Regions from separate parts of the Ruegeria sp. BG11 genome, predicted to be linked through region 2. Evidence: riboswitches for the same ligand, from Rfam matches in the RefSeq annotation. Region 2 holds a riboswitch; each other region holds the start of a gene.

Region 1 (4,149 bases), on a different contig from region 2:
GGGATATCACCGACTACGGTCAAGGCAAGTTTGATGAACTTGGGTTGTTCCTGTTCACCCTGCGCAACGGCAACGTGAACGATCTGAGCCGGGGGCGCGGTATGCTCTATGCCGAAAAGCTGCTGATCTCTCGCGACAAACAGCTGTCGCCGATGCACCGCCATATCGTCAAAGCCGAGGACATCATCAACCGAGGGGGCGGCGATCTGGTTATGGAAATCTATGCCTCGGACCCCGATGGCGGTATCGACCGCGATACCCCGGTCACCGTTCCCAGCGATGCCTGCCCTGTCACCATACAGCCCGGAGAGCATCTGCGCCTGAAGCCAGGTCAGAGCGTGACCTTGATGCCCGGCATCTGGCATGCCTTCTGGGCGGAACGTGGGGATTGCTTGATTGGCGAAGTCTCAACCGTGAATGACGACCGGACGGACAACGTATTCGAAGACCCGATCCCCCGCTTTGCAACAATCGAAGAAGACACGGCCCCGGATTTCCTTTTGGTTGCCGACTACTGACTTCATTTAGAGTTTCGCGCTTGCCTTTTCTGACTGTTTTTGTCAGCTAACGTCTGACCCAGTCAGATTCCGTTGGAATCATCGCCCGGTCCCATTTTTCGACCGAAAGATAACCCTCATGCGAAAATCCCTCGCCGACCTGTTTGCCATGGACGCCGTTGCCAGCCGCCATGGCTGCGCTTTGAAACCGAAGATGAGACAGGCGACCGAGGCCGATCACAGCTTTCCCGTCCGCGCTGCATCGCCGCGTCCTGAAACGCCGGTTGACCCAAACAATCTTCCGCAAAACGTCCACCCTTTGGTCGCACAAGCCCCCAAACCCAATAGGGAACGCGCATGAAACCCTCAGCATTTGACCACACATTGCCCCGCGTCGAATTTGACGGTTTCGAACGCGGTTTGCTGCCTGTCATGCGGCACTTCGTCCTAAGCTTAACACAGCCGAAAACGCAGGCGTGGCAACATGCCTTTTCGGTCGCAACCGAACGCTGGGGGCGCGACCAGGGGCTGGTTCTGGCGCATCTGGTTTTCAAGATCGTCAAGGCCACGCTACACACCCGCCCTATAGGTCTGGCCTGCAACGACCCGCTTTGTTTTGAGACGCGGCACGAGCTGACATGTGACGAATGCGCCCTGTTGCGAATGCTGCATCACATGCGCCGCGACGAAACTCCGGCGGCGCGCGATGCTTTGAACGAATTGACCGGAGGCTACCCGGACGCCCATCTGATACAGGCCGGTTTGACCCTGGCCAGCCAGTTCCCGACAAATGGCGTCGGACCGGGCCAAAGCGCGCGCAGGCCGACCCTACGCGTGGTCCGATAGCGCGATTCCGGCGCTTGACAATAGGAGCGTGAGCAGACTAGCTGCTCTGGATGGTTCCCAACGGCCTGTGCCTGAGGGATGAAAATGGGAATACGGTGCGGCCCGAGGGCCAATGCCGTGACTGCCCCCGCAACTGTAAGCGGAGAGCGACGCCACAGAACCACTGGCCCCTAAGGTCGGGAAGGTTGGCCAAGCAACGACCCGCAAGTCAGGAGACCTGCCATCACAGTTTAACCAACCCGGGGCGGGGTGTCCCGGAAGGAGGCTCGATGGCACATCTGCGTGCTGATGCAACTCATGGCTTTTGCCTTCACTTGACTTTTGTTCAAGTTGGCGCCCCGTGCCATGGCTGATCATTTTGTCCTGATATGCGGCACCTGCAATGGGCCGATCCCCGCACATAAGGCGAAGGAAACGCTGGATAGCCAGCTGCCCGAGGGGTTCTCGACACGCCTGATCGACTGTATGGCCGGGTGCGATCGCCCGATGACGGTCGGGATGCAGGCCAAGGGCAAGGCGCAATATCTGTTTGGCGACATTCAAACCCCCGCCGATCTGAACGCTTTGGTCGAGTTTGCCCATCAATTCCGGGAAAGCGAGGATGGTTGGACCAGCGCCTCGACCCGTCCTTTAGCGCTCTACACCAAAACCCTGTCGCGCATGCCCTGTCTTCCACCGGAGGACACGGTATGAGCTTTCTGATTGCAGAAAATCTGGAATACTACGCCCTGAACGGAGATGTTCTGCTGCGGGACACCTCGTTCACGCTTGAGGAAGGCGCGATATTGGCCGTTGCTGGCCCGAACGGGGCGGGCAAGACGACGCTGCTCAACCTCTTGTGCGGTGTCGCAAAACTGGCGCTGGGCGATGTACGTATTCAGGGTCAAAGCCTGCGGAAACTGTCGTCGCTGGAGCGGGCCCGACGGATTGCCGTTGTCGGCCAGCAGGAAATACCCGACGGGCGGCTGCAACTGCGCGATTATGTGGCCCTTGGACAAATCCCGATCAGGGACGACAAATCCGCCGAAGCTCTTAAAACGGACCTGCAGCGCGTATTAGACACCACCGAACTGTCCCATCTGGCTGGTAAACAGATGGCAAAACTGTCCGGCGGAGAGCGTCAGCGCGCCCATATCGCACGGGCTTTGGCGCAGAACCCCTCGCTGCTGTTTTTGGACGAACCGACCAACCACCTGGATCCGGATGCCAAAGGGCACATGCTGTCTCTGGTGGCCGAGTTGGGTGTGACGGTTGTGATGATCGTCCACGATCTGGTCATGATTCCCGAATTCGCCAGCCACGTCGCCCTGATGAAGAACGCGCAACTGACGGCCTTCGGCCCGGTCGCCGAGGTTCTGACACCAGACCGCGTGCGCGAGACTTTTGGTGTTGACTATCTGTGTTTCCAGCACGAAGGACGCGTGATCCCAGCGCTGGACATCCGAAAACGAAAGCTTTCATCTTAACAGGAGAGATTGATGAAACTGAAACTCTTGTCCGCTGCGGTCCTAAGCGCACTGGCGGGCGGCGCTGCCGCGCAAGAGATCACCGTCGACAATTGCGGTGAACCTCTGGTGTTCGACACCAAGCCCGAGCGGATCGTGGTTCATGACATGAACATGACCGACATGGCGTTTGCGCTGGGTCTTCAGGATAGCATCGTTGGTCTGACCGGCATCACCGGCTGGTATAAAACTAGCCCCGATTTCGACGCGCAGCGCGGCGACATTCCCGAGCTCGCCCCGAAATACCCGACGGTCGAGAACCTCGTCGCGGTTGAACCCGACATGTTCTTCGCCGGTTGGTACTACGGCATGAAACCCGGCGGTGACGTCACCCCCGACACACTGGAGCCCTTTGGCATCAAGACCTTGGTTCTGACCGAAAGCTGCATCCACCTGAACAAAGACCGCCCCGAAGCCAGCATGGATCTGCTGTTTGACGACGTTCTGCGTCTGGGCACCGTCATGCAGGTCGAAGACAAAGCGACCGCGCTGGTCTCGGGCTGGAAAGACCAACTGGCCGCAATCGAGGCCAAAACCGCCGATCTGGAAAAACCCCGTGTCTTCCTGCTGGATGGTCCGGCCGATGCGCCCTTTACCGCAGGCAAATACGCCATTCCCGACGCGATGATCGCAGCAGCGGGCGGCGTCAACGTCACCCATGACATGGACACAAGCTGGGGCCGCACCTCGTGGGAGGCTGTCGCCGCCTCGAACCCCGAATTCCTTGTCCTGCTGGACTACCAAACCGGCAACGGCGCGGCGGATACGTTCAAGTTCCTTCAGGAACATCCGGTGATGTCGCAAACCGATGCGGTCAAAAACGAGCGCTGGATCGGCCTGCGCTATGAAGAGCTGACACCGGGTCCGGCAAACATCGAAGCGATCGAGAAGATGGCAACGGCGATGCACCGGGGTAACAGCTGAGATGACGAAGACGGGCCAGGCGGTCCTGCTGGGGGCGGTCATTCTGACCGCCCTTTTGTTGCTGTCGACGATCTACGGCACTACCCCGATCCCCTTGGCCGAGGTTTTCACCGCGATTGGGCTGGGGACTGGCGTGACTGAGGGCGACATGTCCCCTCTGCACCGGATTGTCTTTGACCTGCGCCTGCCTCGCGCGTTGTTTGCGGCGGTCATAGGGGCCGGGCTGGGTGTTGTCGGGGTCGTTTTGCAAACGACTACGCGCAATGACCTGGCTGACCCGTTTCTCTTTGGCCTCTCGTCCGGGGCCGCTGCAGGTGCCGTTCTCGTTATCACTGTGACAGGCGATGTTCTGGGCATCTGGACCCTGCCGCTTGCGG
Region 2 (4,149 bases):
ACCGCAGCATCCCAATGAGCCGAGCCATGAAACAGACACTTCAAGACGCCCTTGATCGCAAAGGGTATGACACGCTGACCCCTGTCCAAACCGCCGTATCAGCGCCCGACCTGCAAGGGCGCGACATGTTGGTTTCGGCACAGACCGGATCGGGGAAAACTATTGGCTTCGGCCTCGCCATCGCTCCGACCGTTCTGGGCGACGTGGATGTATTCGATACGGCGGGCGCGCCTTTGGCACTGGTCATCGCACCAACGCGCGAATTGGCGATGCAGGTCAAACGCGAACTGGCATGGCTCTATGCGGATGCAGGCGCGTTCATCGCGTCCTGTGTCGGCGGCATGGATATGCGAGACGAGCGGCGGGCGCTGGCGCGCGGCGCGCATATCGTGGTCGCAACGCCGGGCCGTCTCCGCGACCATATCATGCGCGAGTCGATTGACCTGACCGCCGTGCGCGCCGTAGTGCTGGACGAAGCCGACGAAATGCTCGACCTGGGCTTCCGCGAAGATCTTGAGTTCATTCTGGAACAAACCCCGTCTGAGCGTCAGACGCTGCTGTTTTCCGCGACGGTTCCCCGCGCCATCACCTCCCTCGCCGCCCGCTACCAACGCGATGCCGAGCGTGTCAGCACCGTCAGCGAGCGCACACAACATGCCGATATCGAATACCGCGCGATGAATGTGGCCCCGCGCGATGGTGAGAATGCAATCATCAACGTGCTGCGCTTCTATGAGGCCCCCAACGCCATCATCTTCTGCAACACCCGCGCCATGGTCAGCCGCCTGACGGCGCGGCTGTCGAATCGTGGATTCTCGGTCGTGGCCCTGTCCGGAGAGCTGACGCAGAGCGAACGTTCGAACGCGTTGCAAGCCATGCGCGACGGACGCGCCCGGGTCTGTGTGGCGACCGATGTGGCCGCGCGCGGCATCGACCTGCCGAATCTTGATCTGGTGATCCATGCGGAACTGCCGAACAGCCATGAAACGCTGCTGCACCGCTCGGGCCGAACCGGACGCGCCGGGCGGAAAGGCGTCAGCGCGCTGGTCATACCGCCTGCATCGTTCAAAAAGGCGCAACGCCTGCTGAAATTCGCCAAGCTGACAGCCGATTGGGGGTCTGCACCCTCGGCCGATGAGGTTCAGGCGCAGGACATGCAGCGGATGTTCAGCTCGGACGACTGGACCGTGGATGTCACCGAGGGCGAAAGCGCACTGGTTGATGATCTGGTCTCGCGCTTTTCACCGCAGCAACTCGCGGCGGCCTATCTGCGTCAATACGGGCGCAAGCATTCCGCCCCGGAGGAGCTGAGCGACGCACAAGATACCGCGCCAAAGCCGAACGTGCCTTTAGGACCGAGCGTGTGGTTTTCGCTGTCGGAGGGACACAACGAGAACGCATCGCCGCGCTATCTGCTGCCCATGTTGTGCAAGGCGGGCAAGATCACCAAAGACGATATCGGCGCGATCCGCATTGCCGACACCGAAAGCTATATCGAGATTCGCGAAAGCAGCGTTGAAGGTTTCCTGAAGGCCATTGGCCCGGAGATGACGGTCGAAGGTACCAAGACCCTGGTGCAACTGGACGCGCCGCCCGCCCTTTCCGGTGGTGGCCGCAAAGGTCCCAAGCGCGACTTCAAAGGCAAGAAGCGCCCCGAACGCCCGGCCCGCGCGGCTGAGCCTCAGCCCGCAAAACCGCGCCGAAAACCGGCCGAGAAGCCAAAACCCGAAACGCGGCCCAAACGAGATGAGGCCCCTTCGGGCGATCAGCAAAAGAAGCCCGCGCGCCGTCCGAAAGGCCCGCCTCCACCCAGAGGCAAGCCAAGCAGCAAGAAAAACCGCGCGCGGGCGGCTGCGATGAAGGGTGGCAACGCGATGCCCAAGCGGAAAAAGTAGACCGCCCTAGCGCCCGCGACAGGTTGTGCAAGCGAAGAAATTTATTTTCTTCGCCACACCATATATTGACAACATGTCGCCACCAGCCCCAATATGGTGTTGCTTCGGTTCTTTCGATTCCTGTTGAAAGCTAAGAGGGAAACCGGTGAAAAACCGGCGCTGCCCCCGCAACTGTAAGCGGAGAGTTCGGCTGAATACGCCACTGAAAGCGTGCTTTTGGGAAGGCCAGTCCGAACATCAATCCGCGAGCCAGGAGACCTGCCGTAAGCAAAGAAAGAGAACCGCGAACGGAGGGTTCGGGGGCGTGTTCAGGGGGCATTTTGCCCGCAGCGTCCTCGGCATTCATTAAAAGGACAGAGGACGACATGAGCATTACCGTATATTCCAAACCCGCATGCGTACAATGCACCGCCACCACCCGCGCGCTGGATGCAAAAGGCATCACCTATGACGTCATCGACCTGACCCAGGACGACAGCGCCATGATCCATGTGACCGAGCTGGGCTATCGTCAGGCCCCTGTCGTTGTGGCGGGCAGTGATCACTGGTCGGGTTTCCGCCCGGACATGATCGCCCAACTGGCCTGAACCATGGCCGCGCCGATCCCGGCGCTGGTCTATTTCTCATCGAAATCCGGAAACACCCACCGCTTTGTCTCGCGGCTGGGCCTGACTTCTTTCCGCATTCCGAATGGAACGGACCCGTTGCCTGACCCCGGACACTCCTACGTGCTGATCAGCCCCACCTATGCCGATGGCGAAGGGCGCGGAGCGGTTCCGAAACAGGTGATCCGGTTTCTGAACGACCCGGACAGACGCGCCGGGATCGTTGGAGTGATCGGCACAGGCAACCGCAATTTCGGTGCGACCTACGCTTTGGCCGGTCGCATCATCGCCCAGAAATGCAACGTACCGCTGCTCTATACGTTTGAGCTGGCCGGAACAGAGACCGACATCGCCCGCGTCCGCGCCGGGCTGGAAAAACTAGGGAGACACCTATGCTCGACAGCAGCGTAAACGAGCAGGACTATCACGCGTTGAACGCGATGCTGAACCTCTACGATGGTGAGGGGAAGATCCGGTTCGATGCCGACCGTATGGCCGCGCGGCAGTATTTCCTGCAGCACGTCAACCAGAACACCGTGTTCTTCCACTCGCTGGATGAAAAGCTGGGATATCTGGTGTCCGAGGGCTACTATGAAGAGGCTGTTCTGGACCAGTATTCCAAGAACTTCATGCGGAAGATCTGGGATGCGGCCTATGCCAAGAAGTTCCGGTTCCCGACCTTTCTGGGCGCATTCAAATATTACACCTCATATACGCTGAAAACCCGTGACGGGCAGCGGTTCCTGGAACGCTATGAAGACCGCGTCGTCATGACCGCGCTGGCGCTGGCGCGCGGCGATGAGGCACTGGCCCTGTCCTTCATGGAAGAAATCCTCGACGGCCGTTTCCAGCCTGCGACGCCCACCTTCCTGAACGCGGGCAAAGCCTCACGCGGGGAGTTGATCTCATGCTTCCTGCTGCGGCTTGAGGACAACATGGAGAGCATCGGGCGCGGCATCAACTCGGCCCTGCAACTGTCCAAACGCGGTGGAGGTGTAGCGCTGCTGCTGACCAACATCCGCGAGCACGGCGCACCGATTAAGGGCATTGAGAACCAATCCTCCGGCGTGATCCCGGTGATGAAACTGCTGGAAGACAGCTTCTCCTACGCCAATCAGCTTGGCGCGCGGCAAGGTGCGGGTGCGGTGTATCTGAACGCGCACCACCCGGACATCATACGCTTCCTCGACACCAAACGCGAAAACGCCGATGAGAAAATCCGTATCAAAACGCTGAGCCTTGGCGTGGTGATCCCCGACATCACTTTCGAGTTGGCGAAGAAAAACGCTGATATGTACCTGTTCTCGCCCCATGACGTAGAAAAGGTCTATGGCGTGCCGTTCTCGGAAATCTCGGTAACCGAGAAATATCACGAGATGGTCGATGACAAGCGCATCCGTAAATCCAAGGTCAATGCGCGTGAATTCTTCCAGACCATCGCCGAGATTCAGTTCGAATCCGGTTACCCCTACGTGATGTTCGAAGACACGGTGAACCGGATGAACCCCATTGCGGGCCGGATCAACATGTCGAACCTGTGTTCCGAGATTTTGCAGGTCAATGAAGCGTCCGAATTTAACGATGACCTCAGCTATGCGCATCTAGGCACGGATATCTCCTGCAACCTCGGCTCGCTGAATATTGCCAAG
Region 3 (4,149 bases), on a different contig from region 2:
ATGGCGGCTCACTACTGACGCTGACCTACCAAGGCTCGAATCGTGTGGTTCCGAATTACAACGTCATGGGCGTTGCCAAAGCCGCGCTGGAATCGGCAACACGGTATCTGGCCAACGATCTCGGCCCAGAGGGCATCCGCGTGAACGCGATTTCGCCCGGTCCGATGAAGACCCTGGCCGGGGCTGCAATTGGCGGTGCGCGCAAGACCTACAAGTTCTGCGACCAGAATGCGCCGATGCGCTCGAACGCTACGCTAGAGGCCGTTGGCGGCACAGCGGTTTACCTGACCTCGGATGCGGGGGCTTGCACCTCGGGCGAGATCATCAGAGTGGATGGCGGTTTCCACGTGCTTGGAATGCCACAGCCGGATTTCATGTGACCATATCTTTCCCAGACGCCGCCAAGATTTGACCATCTTTCGGCGTCAGGGATATGGGCATGAGCAAAACTGACCAGATCCTTGCCAGCAATACGCGTGGCACCCAGACCAAACGGAAGACGGGGTTCCTAAGCCCCCGCGCCCGTGTTCTGCTTTTGACGCTGACCACATTGCTGGTGTTGTTCGTGTTCTTCACGCAACCGCAGGTCCGTGCAGCGCTTGACGGGCTTTGGGGCTAAGACCTCAAGCCTTCAGTTCACCGAGACAACCTCAATATCGAAGATCAGGTCCTGCCCGGCCAGTGGGTGATTGGCGTCCAGCGTCACCGTGGCCTCGTTCGCCTCGACAACCGTTACCGGCAGCGCCTGACCATCGGGGGTCTGCATCTGCAACTGGGTTCCCGGCTCTAGTGGGATATCATCCGGAATACCCTCACGCGGGATGTCCTGCCGCATCGCCGGGTTGATCGGGCCATAGGCGTCGACACAGGCAATCTCGACCCGCTTCTTGTCACCAACCGCCAGTCCTGGCATCGCACTGTCCAGGCCGGGTATGATCTGGCCCGAACCAACAACGAACTCTAACGGATCGCGCCCGTCTGAGCTGTCAAACACGGTCTCGTCCAGCAGCGTGCCGGTATAGTGGATGCGAACTGTGTCGCCTTGTTTGATCTCAGACATTGGGCCTCCGGGGCTTGTGGGGAATAGGGCGCCGAACACAAGCGCGCTACGCCGGAGTCTGACGCGGCGCAAGATGCATGCATCTGATTCTGATGTCCAGATTGCGGTGCAGGCTTGCGCGTCCTCTTGTCGTCGCTTACACGCGCGCCTTCAATACCGAGCGGGCAGAACAGGAACATCCGATCCTATCGACAAGATGTTATCGCTACAGTCTTAAATAGAGATTGACCGGTGATGGGAATCTCTGCCATCAGCATCCTCATGTCCGGTTCCGGGTTCGCCCGGAGAAAAGGGAATGCGGTGCGGGGAATTCTGATCCACCCAATGCCGCAACTGCCCCCGCAACTGTAGGCGGTGAGCAGGGCTGATGCGCCACTGGGTTCCACCCGGGAAGGCCAGCCCGTTGCTTTGACCCGCAAGTCAGGAGACCTGCCGGACATGCACCCTCGGAAGGGGTGTGTCACCGATGCCGGGGTGTGCATTGGGCCGATGCCCTTATTTTGGGTAAATGGCTCCGTTTGTCCCGATATCAAGCAAGAAACGTGCCGGGGTTGGCACGAAGGACGAAGGAAACACTTTGTGAAGAAGCTGTTTTGCACGGCTGCTGCCGCGCTGGCGATTCCAGCGATGGCGCACGCACATTTTCTGCTGGAATACACCACCGACACGCTGATCGAGGCGCCGGGCGACGTGCCGGTCAAGCTGATCTTCTGGCACCCGTTTGAAAACGGCCATGTCATGGATCTGGAAAAGCCGCAGGAATTCTACGTGATCCACAATGGCGAAAAGACCGACCTGCTGGACACGCTGGAGCCCATCCGGTTTTCGAGCCCCGAGAACGAAGGCGCGGCCTTTCAAGGTTCTGTCCCGGTTAAGCGTTCGGGCGACTACGTGATGGTCACTGTGCCTGAGCCCTATTACGAAGAGGCCGAGGATATCTATATCCAGCAGATCACCAAAGCGTTCCTGAACCGCAACGAACTGCCGACCGACTGGATGAACCCTGCAGGTCTGGCGACCGAGATCGTACCGCTGAACAAGCCCTACAACATCATCGCAGGCTCGACCTTCACCGGTCAGGTTCTGGCAAACGGCGAACCGGTTGCCGGCGCTGAGATCGAGATCGAATACATGGCGGCCAAGCCCAGCTTCGACAGCCAAGCCTCCTCCGAACCCACCGTTTCGCCGATGCCCGGTGGCGCCGTGGTGGCCATTTCCGACGCCAACGGCTATTTCTCCTTCGGTGTCCCGAAAGCTGGTTACTGGGGCTTTGCCGCCCTGGGCGCTGGTCCTGAAACCGAACATGAAGGCAAAGAGCTGAGCCAGGACGCGGTGATCTGGATCCGCGCCTGGGACATGGAGTAACCACAGATGCACATCGTCGACGGAGCCCTATCCAACCCGGTCGTCATCGGCGGAGCCGTTGCCGCCGCTGGTGGGGTCGCAATGGGCCTCAGGTCGCTGGATCTGGACCGCATCCCCACAGCAGGGGTGCTGGCGGCCAGTTTCTTCGTGGCCTCTCTGATCCACGTGCCGATCGGCCCGTCGTCGGTGCATCTGATCCTCAACGGTCTGGCCGGGCTTCTGCTCGGCTGGGCCGCCTTCCCGGCCCTGTTTGTGGGTCTGCTCCTGCAGGCAGTCTTTTTCGGCTTCGGCGGGCTTACGGTGCTGGGGATCAATACGCTTAACATCGCCTTTCCGGCCGTTCTGGCGGGGCTGCTGTTCCGCCCCCTGATCGGGCGCGGTTCGCCGGTCCATGGAGCGATTTGGGGTGGCATAGGTGGTGCCTTTGCCATTGCAGCCACGACCGTCATGGTGGGCATTTCATTGGCCCTTTCAGGGGACGAATTCCTCCCTGCCGCCAAGCTGGTCTTCTTTGCCCACATCCCGGTTATGATAGTCGAGGCCGTCCTGACCGGATTTGCCGTTCTTCTCGCGCGAAAAGTCAAACCTGAACTGTTCCTGACAAGGCCCGCCACATGAGAAAGATTGCGCTCATCCTGGCCCTATGCGCGGCCCCTCTGCCCGCGCTGGCCCATAAGGTGATTGCCGGAGTCTTTGCGTCCGGCGATGCGATCGAAGGGGAAATCGGCTTCTCCAACGGCACCATGGCGACCGATACCGAGGTCGTCGTGACCGATCCAAACGGGGTCGAGCTGGGCCGGGCCACGACCAACGCAGACGGGTTCTTCATCTACACGCCCACCACAGCCGTCGCCCATACCTTCTTTGCCGACCTCGGCGCCGGTCACGTGGCCGAGGTCACCATGCCCGCCGATGACGTTGCCAAGATCATGGGCGTCGCCATCCAGAACAAGCCTGCAGCGTCACCCACGCCTACGCCCGCCTCGGAGGGCGTCACAATGGCCTCTCTCAGCGAAGAAGAGCGTCAGGCCATCGCAGCAGCGGTCCGCGACGAAATACGCCCTCTACGCCGGGAAATCGCCGCCTATCGTGAACATAACGACCTACAGACCATTCTAGGCGGCATCGGTTACATCTTTGGCCTGTTCGGGCTGGGCTTCTACCTCGCGGCGCGGAGGAAACTGGCAGGCTGATGGCACACGTACTGGAACCACAGGAGCGGACACTGGCCGAGGCTGGCACGATCGGTCAACGGGGGTTGATCACCGCGCTTGATCCGCGCGTCCGCGTCGTCATGTCCGTTTTGTTTGCGGTCGTTGTGGTCTCCCTATCCTCCCTGCCCGCCCTTGCGGCGGCGCTGATGATCGCGCTGTCTCTGCTGGTGATATCCCGGCTGCCTTGGCGCAAGACACTCAAGCGGATGGCGATGATGGACAGTTTCATCATCTTCATGCTGGTCCTCTTGCCGTTCACCATGCCTGGCGACCCTATGTTTACCATCTGGGGATTTCCGGCCAGCTGGCAAGGGCTCTGGAAAGCCGTGGAAATCGCGCTGACCGCCAACGCCGTGATCCTGACCGTGATGGTTCTGGTCGGCACAATGGAGCCTGTCACACTGGGCCACGCCCTGCACCGGCTACGCTGCCCGGAAACACTGGTGCACCTTCTGATGTTCACCATCAGATACATCGACGTCTTGCATGAGGAATACCAACGCCTCCGCG
Region 4 (4,149 bases), on a different contig from region 2:
TGAACACAGGCAAACCAATGTCTTTTAATCTTTCGGACCTGGGATGGTCCTCTCACTTCGCTGCACAGCACGCGGCGCACGCGCAACTCACGCCTTTTCGTATCACCGGTGTTCACCGGGACCGCCTGGTCGGGATGAACGAGACTGGTGAAACATCTCTGTTTGCCCCTGGTCATTCCACTGGCGATTTTACGGTTGGCGATTGGGTGCTGGCCGATGACAAGAATCGCGTTCAGCATCTGCTTGACCGGCGCAGCCTGTTGCAACGCCGTGCTGCCGGAACCGGAGCCGAGGCGCAACTGATCGCAGCCAATGTTGACGTGCTGTTCATCGTCAGCTCGTGCAATGCGGATTTCAATGTGCCCCGGCTCGAACGGTATCTGGCACTGGCGCATCAGGCGGGCTGCTATCCTGTCGTGGTCCTGACCAAAGCAGATAGCTGCTCGGACCCCGCAGCCTACGCCAAGCAGGCCGAAGCGCTGGCACCGTTTTTGACAGTCCTGACGGTCAACGCGCATGAAGCGTTAGACCTGCAGCAGGTTCTGGCATGGTGTCCGGCGAGTCAGACAGCGGCTTTGGTCGGGTCATCCGGGGTTGGCAAAACAACGCTCGCCAACGGAATGACCGGGCAGGATCAGGCAACAGCCACAATCCGCGAGGATGACGCCCGCGGCCGCCACACCACGACGTCTCGCGCCTTACATCCGATGCAAAATGGCGGTTGGCTGGTCGACACCCCCGGCATGCGCGCCCTGCGCCTGCTCGACGCGCAGGACGGGGTGGACGAAGTGTTCTCGGACATTCTGGAGCTGGCCCAAACCTGCCGGTTCTCGGATTGCCAGCATGAGGCCGAGCCCGGTTGCGCTGTGCAGGCGGCGATTGAAGCAGGCACACTGGATGCAGATCGGTTGGAACGCTGGCGCAAGCTGAGGCGCGAGGATCAGCGCAACTCTGAGACCGTGGCCGAGGCGCGGGCACGCGACAAGGCTTTCGGCAAGATGGTCCGATCTGCGATGCACGGAAAATCCGCGCGGCGCGGCGATTGAAACACGGGCTGAAAAAGGGGCGTCGGTCCGCCGGCGCCCCCCATCAAGCGATCAATCGTGGCCAGAGCACCGCATTTCGGCGGGCAAACACACCGATATGGCCGATCTCCCGAACACCAAACTCTTCCGGTGACAACAGGTGACGGCGTGCTTTTGGACCATAAAGCTCGGCCAACCGCCAAACGGCAGCTTCTGGGACCATCTCATCATCTGTGAAGGCAAAAAGGTCGACGGGAACGTCAGCATCCTGCCACGTAGCTTGCGGCAGTGTGTCTCCGATCTCGGGCAGATAGCTTTGCGGCGCGGTGCACCATTTGCGCCATTGCCAATAGACCTTAGGCGGTAGGTCTGTTCCAAACCCAAGTGCCTTGCCCGGCAAATACCCCAGGCCGCTCACGACCAGAGGCACATGCCCATACCAGAACAACCCGGCCAGAGCGCGGTACGGCCAAGGATGATCGCCCAACTTCACAAGGCCAGAACAGACGCAGATCATGCGATCAATCTTGTCGATATCCGGCTGCACTGGCCCCAGCATCCCTCCAAGCGAATGACCAACTGACCATTGCTGCGACAGCGGGAACCGTCGGCGCATCTCGGCCCGCGCGGCGGGCATGTCCTGCAACGCCCAATCGGCCATCGAAATCTTCGACCGACGCTGTGGGCCCGATTTCGAATGCCCGAATTCCCGGTAGTCGTAGATCAGACAGGCGATATCACGATCCGAGGCCAACCATTGTGCGAAATGCTTGTAGTAGTCTCGCGGAACCCCTGTCGCGCTGTTGACCACCACTACGGTTTCGGGCTGCGCCACGGGCCGGTAGATCCACCCGGACAGGGCACCATCCCCCACCGGGATCTGAACATCTTCGATCAGCACTGTTTGGTTTGCATCCAACATGGGCATCCTCGGTGGAAAACTGAACTGATGAGTTCACATTGCAACTTGACCCCAGACAGCCCATGCAAGTCAACTGCGATCCCGCTTGACCACGCGTCCACTTTGCGGATCGTCTTTCCGCAGCGCAGAAAGTTCAACTTGACTCAGAATGGTTTTGAACGCTAGCGATGGTGTGATGGTTCCCGGCTTTCACAAGAGGTCGGGATGAAAAGGGAACACGGTGCGGTTTTCCCCGACTTACTCGGGACGAACCAAATCCGCGACTGCCCCCGCAACTGTAAGCGGTGAGCGATGTCGAAGAGCCACTGGCCGAAAGGCCGGGAAGGTCGGCAAAGCGATGACCCGCAAGTCAGGAGACCTGCCATCGTCAACATAACCCAAACTCGGGCGGGGTGTCCGGGCAGGCCGTGACAGACCCTATCTGCCCCACCTGATCCCAGCCCCTGTCCACCGCGCGGAGGGCGCAGGATGATCTGGAAGACGAAGACACATAGGTTCTCGGCAACTATCTGCCAACATACCGGCAAGACTTGCCCGGCGCTGGCGCGGCTGGCGCGTTCAATGGTTGACGCACTGGACCAAGCTGGTCCGGCGACCACATCGGACTTTGAAATCGAAGGCAGCAGTGACCTGACCCATTGCTCGGACGGCTGCCACGCCCGGTTTCGGGCCAGCCAATCTCGGGTGCGGGTCTATTGCGGAGCGGATCCTAAGGCCGACAGCGAGACCCTCGATCGCTATGCCGATTTGATGTTCGGTACCGACACGAGCAGCCTGCCTAGCGCAGCGATGACATCCCTGCCCTGCGCCATGCTCGAGGCATCAGTGATTGCGCCGCGCAAAACGACCCCGGCGGAACTGCAACTGTCGGCTTAGGAGTCTGCCAAAGCTCGGGCGGGCAAGGTGGCCCAGTGCTTCTGTGCATCGGTTTCGACCGCGCAGGGGCGTAGCTTGCGCAACCGATCCAGCGCTTGGGTTGGAGCCTCGCCGCATTCGATCATCAACCTCAGCACCACCATGCCAGAGCGACCACATCCGCCCTGACAATGGACAAGCACGCGCCCTCCGCCAGACAAAGCCTGCCGCGCCGCGGCACTAACATCGGGCCATTGCGCATCAACCTCTGACGGTGGCACGCCGAAATCCTGAATCGGCAGATGCACCCAGCGGCTGGCGCGCCCCTGAACGTCGCGGCCAAAATCGCGGGCTCCAAACTGGACCAGCTCGGCCTCGGTTGTCATCGACAGCACGAGGCCCGGCCTCCAATCTCCAATCGTTTCAAGGTCGCCTGCATAGTCGCCGCCCTTTCCCGGCATCGACGTTAGGGCAAGTGTGCCCCCGCCCACTTGCAAAGCATGAATGACCAAATTCGTCATGACAGCATCCCCCCGGAAGCGTTGATCCTGACTTTAGGCTTGATTCACAATCTGAAGAGTGTACCCCTGACGCGCCAGTTTCCAAAACAAAATCGTTCTTCAACTCATGTGGACGCGGGCGGCGCGGGCCTCTACGCTGCAGTGACGTTCCGAATCCGCCAGAGCAGACATGACCGACTCAGACAGCCCCGCCTATCAGGTTCTCGCCCGCAAATATCGCCCGGAAACCTTTGCCGATCTGGTGGGTCAGGATGCGATGGTCCGCACGCTCAAAAACGCATTTGAAGCGGATCGCATCGCGCAAGCCTTTGTCATGACAGGCATTCGCGGAACCGGCAAAACCACGACCGCACGGATCATTGCGAAAGGCATGAACTGTATCGGACCGGACGGAAATGGCGGACCCACGACCGAGCCTTGCGGCCAATGTGAACACTGCGTCGCCATCATGGAAGGTCGCCATGTCGACGTGATTGAGATGGACGCCGCCAGTCGCACCGGCGTGAATGATATTCGCGAGATCATCGACAGTGTTCGCTACCGCGCAGCCTCGGCCCGTTACAAGATCTACATCATCGATGAGGTCCATATGCTGTCGACCAGCGCCTTCAACGCGCTGCTCAAGACGCTTGAGGAACCGCCGGCGCATGTGAAGTTCATCTTCGCCACAACTGAGATTCGCAAGGTTCCCGTCACGGTTCTGTCGCGCTGCCAACGCTTCGACCTGCGCCGGATCGAACCCGAGGATATGATCGGCCTGCTGCGCAAGATCGCTTCTGCGGAGAGTGCTGAGATTGCCGAAGACGCCTTGGCGCTGATCACCCGT

Evidence for each region. A riboswitch is a leader RNA that binds a small molecule or an ion and turns the genes downstream of it on or off. The one in region 2 is predicted to bind cobalamin.
Region 1: linked by a shared signal. The riboswitch ahead of ACR0JF_RS06310 (DUF1636 family protein) and the one ahead of nrdH (glutaredoxin-like protein NrdH) in region 2 are both predicted to bind cobalamin.
Region 3: linked by a shared signal. The riboswitch ahead of ACR0JF_RS09715 (DUF4198 domain-containing protein) and the one ahead of nrdH (glutaredoxin-like protein NrdH) in region 2 are both predicted to bind cobalamin.
Region 4: linked by a shared signal. The riboswitch ahead of ACR0JF_RS14730 (hypothetical protein) and the one ahead of nrdH (glutaredoxin-like protein NrdH) in region 2 are both predicted to bind cobalamin.

What each region holds. Positions count from the first base shown of each region.
Region 1 covers NZ_JBQFTH010000003.1:42,431-46,579, forward strand. The annotation lists gene ACR0JF_RS06295 (D-lyxose/D-mannose family sugar isomerase) at 1-518, shown strand, start outside; gene ACR0JF_RS06300 (hypothetical protein) at 637-858, shown strand; gene ACR0JF_RS06305 (hypothetical protein) at 855-1,343, shown strand; cobalamin riboswitch at 1,378-1,582, shown strand; gene ACR0JF_RS06310 (DUF1636 family protein) at 1,689-2,036, shown strand; gene ACR0JF_RS06315 (ABC transporter ATP-binding protein) at 2,033-2,809, shown strand; gene ACR0JF_RS06320 (ABC transporter substrate-binding protein) at 2,822-3,772, shown strand; gene ACR0JF_RS06325 (FecCD family ABC transporter permease) at 3,774-4,149, shown strand, end outside.
Region 2 covers NZ_JBQFTH010000010.1:29,457-33,605, forward strand. The annotation lists gene ACR0JF_RS16275 (DEAD/DEAH box helicase) at 27-1,895, shown strand; cobalamin riboswitch at 1,984-2,175, shown strand; gene nrdH (glutaredoxin-like protein NrdH) at 2,261-2,482, shown strand; gene nrdI (class Ib ribonucleoside-diphosphate reductase assembly flavoprotein NrdI) at 2,498-2,911, shown strand; gene nrdE (class 1b ribonucleoside-diphosphate reductase subunit alpha) at 2,893-4,149, shown strand, end outside.
Region 3 covers NZ_JBQFTH010000005.1:92,653-96,801, reverse strand. The annotation lists gene ACR0JF_RS09730 (enoyl-ACP reductase FabI) at 1-380, shown strand, start outside; gene ACR0JF_RS09725 (hypothetical protein) at 440-619, shown strand; gene ACR0JF_RS09720 (FKBP-type peptidyl-prolyl cis-trans isomerase) at 632-1,060, opposite strand; cobalamin riboswitch at 1,310-1,511, shown strand; gene ACR0JF_RS09715 (DUF4198 domain-containing protein) at 1,640-2,425, shown strand; gene cbiM (cobalt transporter CbiM) at 2,432-3,043, shown strand; gene ACR0JF_RS09705 (Ig-like domain-containing protein) at 3,040-3,618, shown strand; gene cbiQ (cobalt ECF transporter T component CbiQ) at 3,618-4,149, shown strand, end outside.
Region 4 covers NZ_JBQFTH010000008.1:200,334-204,482, reverse strand. The annotation lists gene rsgA (ribosome small subunit-dependent GTPase A) at 18-1,046, shown strand; gene ACR0JF_RS14735 (alpha/beta fold hydrolase) at 1,090-1,947, opposite strand; cobalamin riboswitch at 2,107-2,328, shown strand; gene ACR0JF_RS14730 (hypothetical protein) at 2,416-2,823, shown strand; gene ACR0JF_RS14725 (phosphatase domain-containing protein) at 2,820-3,323, opposite strand; gene ACR0JF_RS14720 (DNA polymerase III subunit gamma/tau) at 3,493-4,149, shown strand, end outside.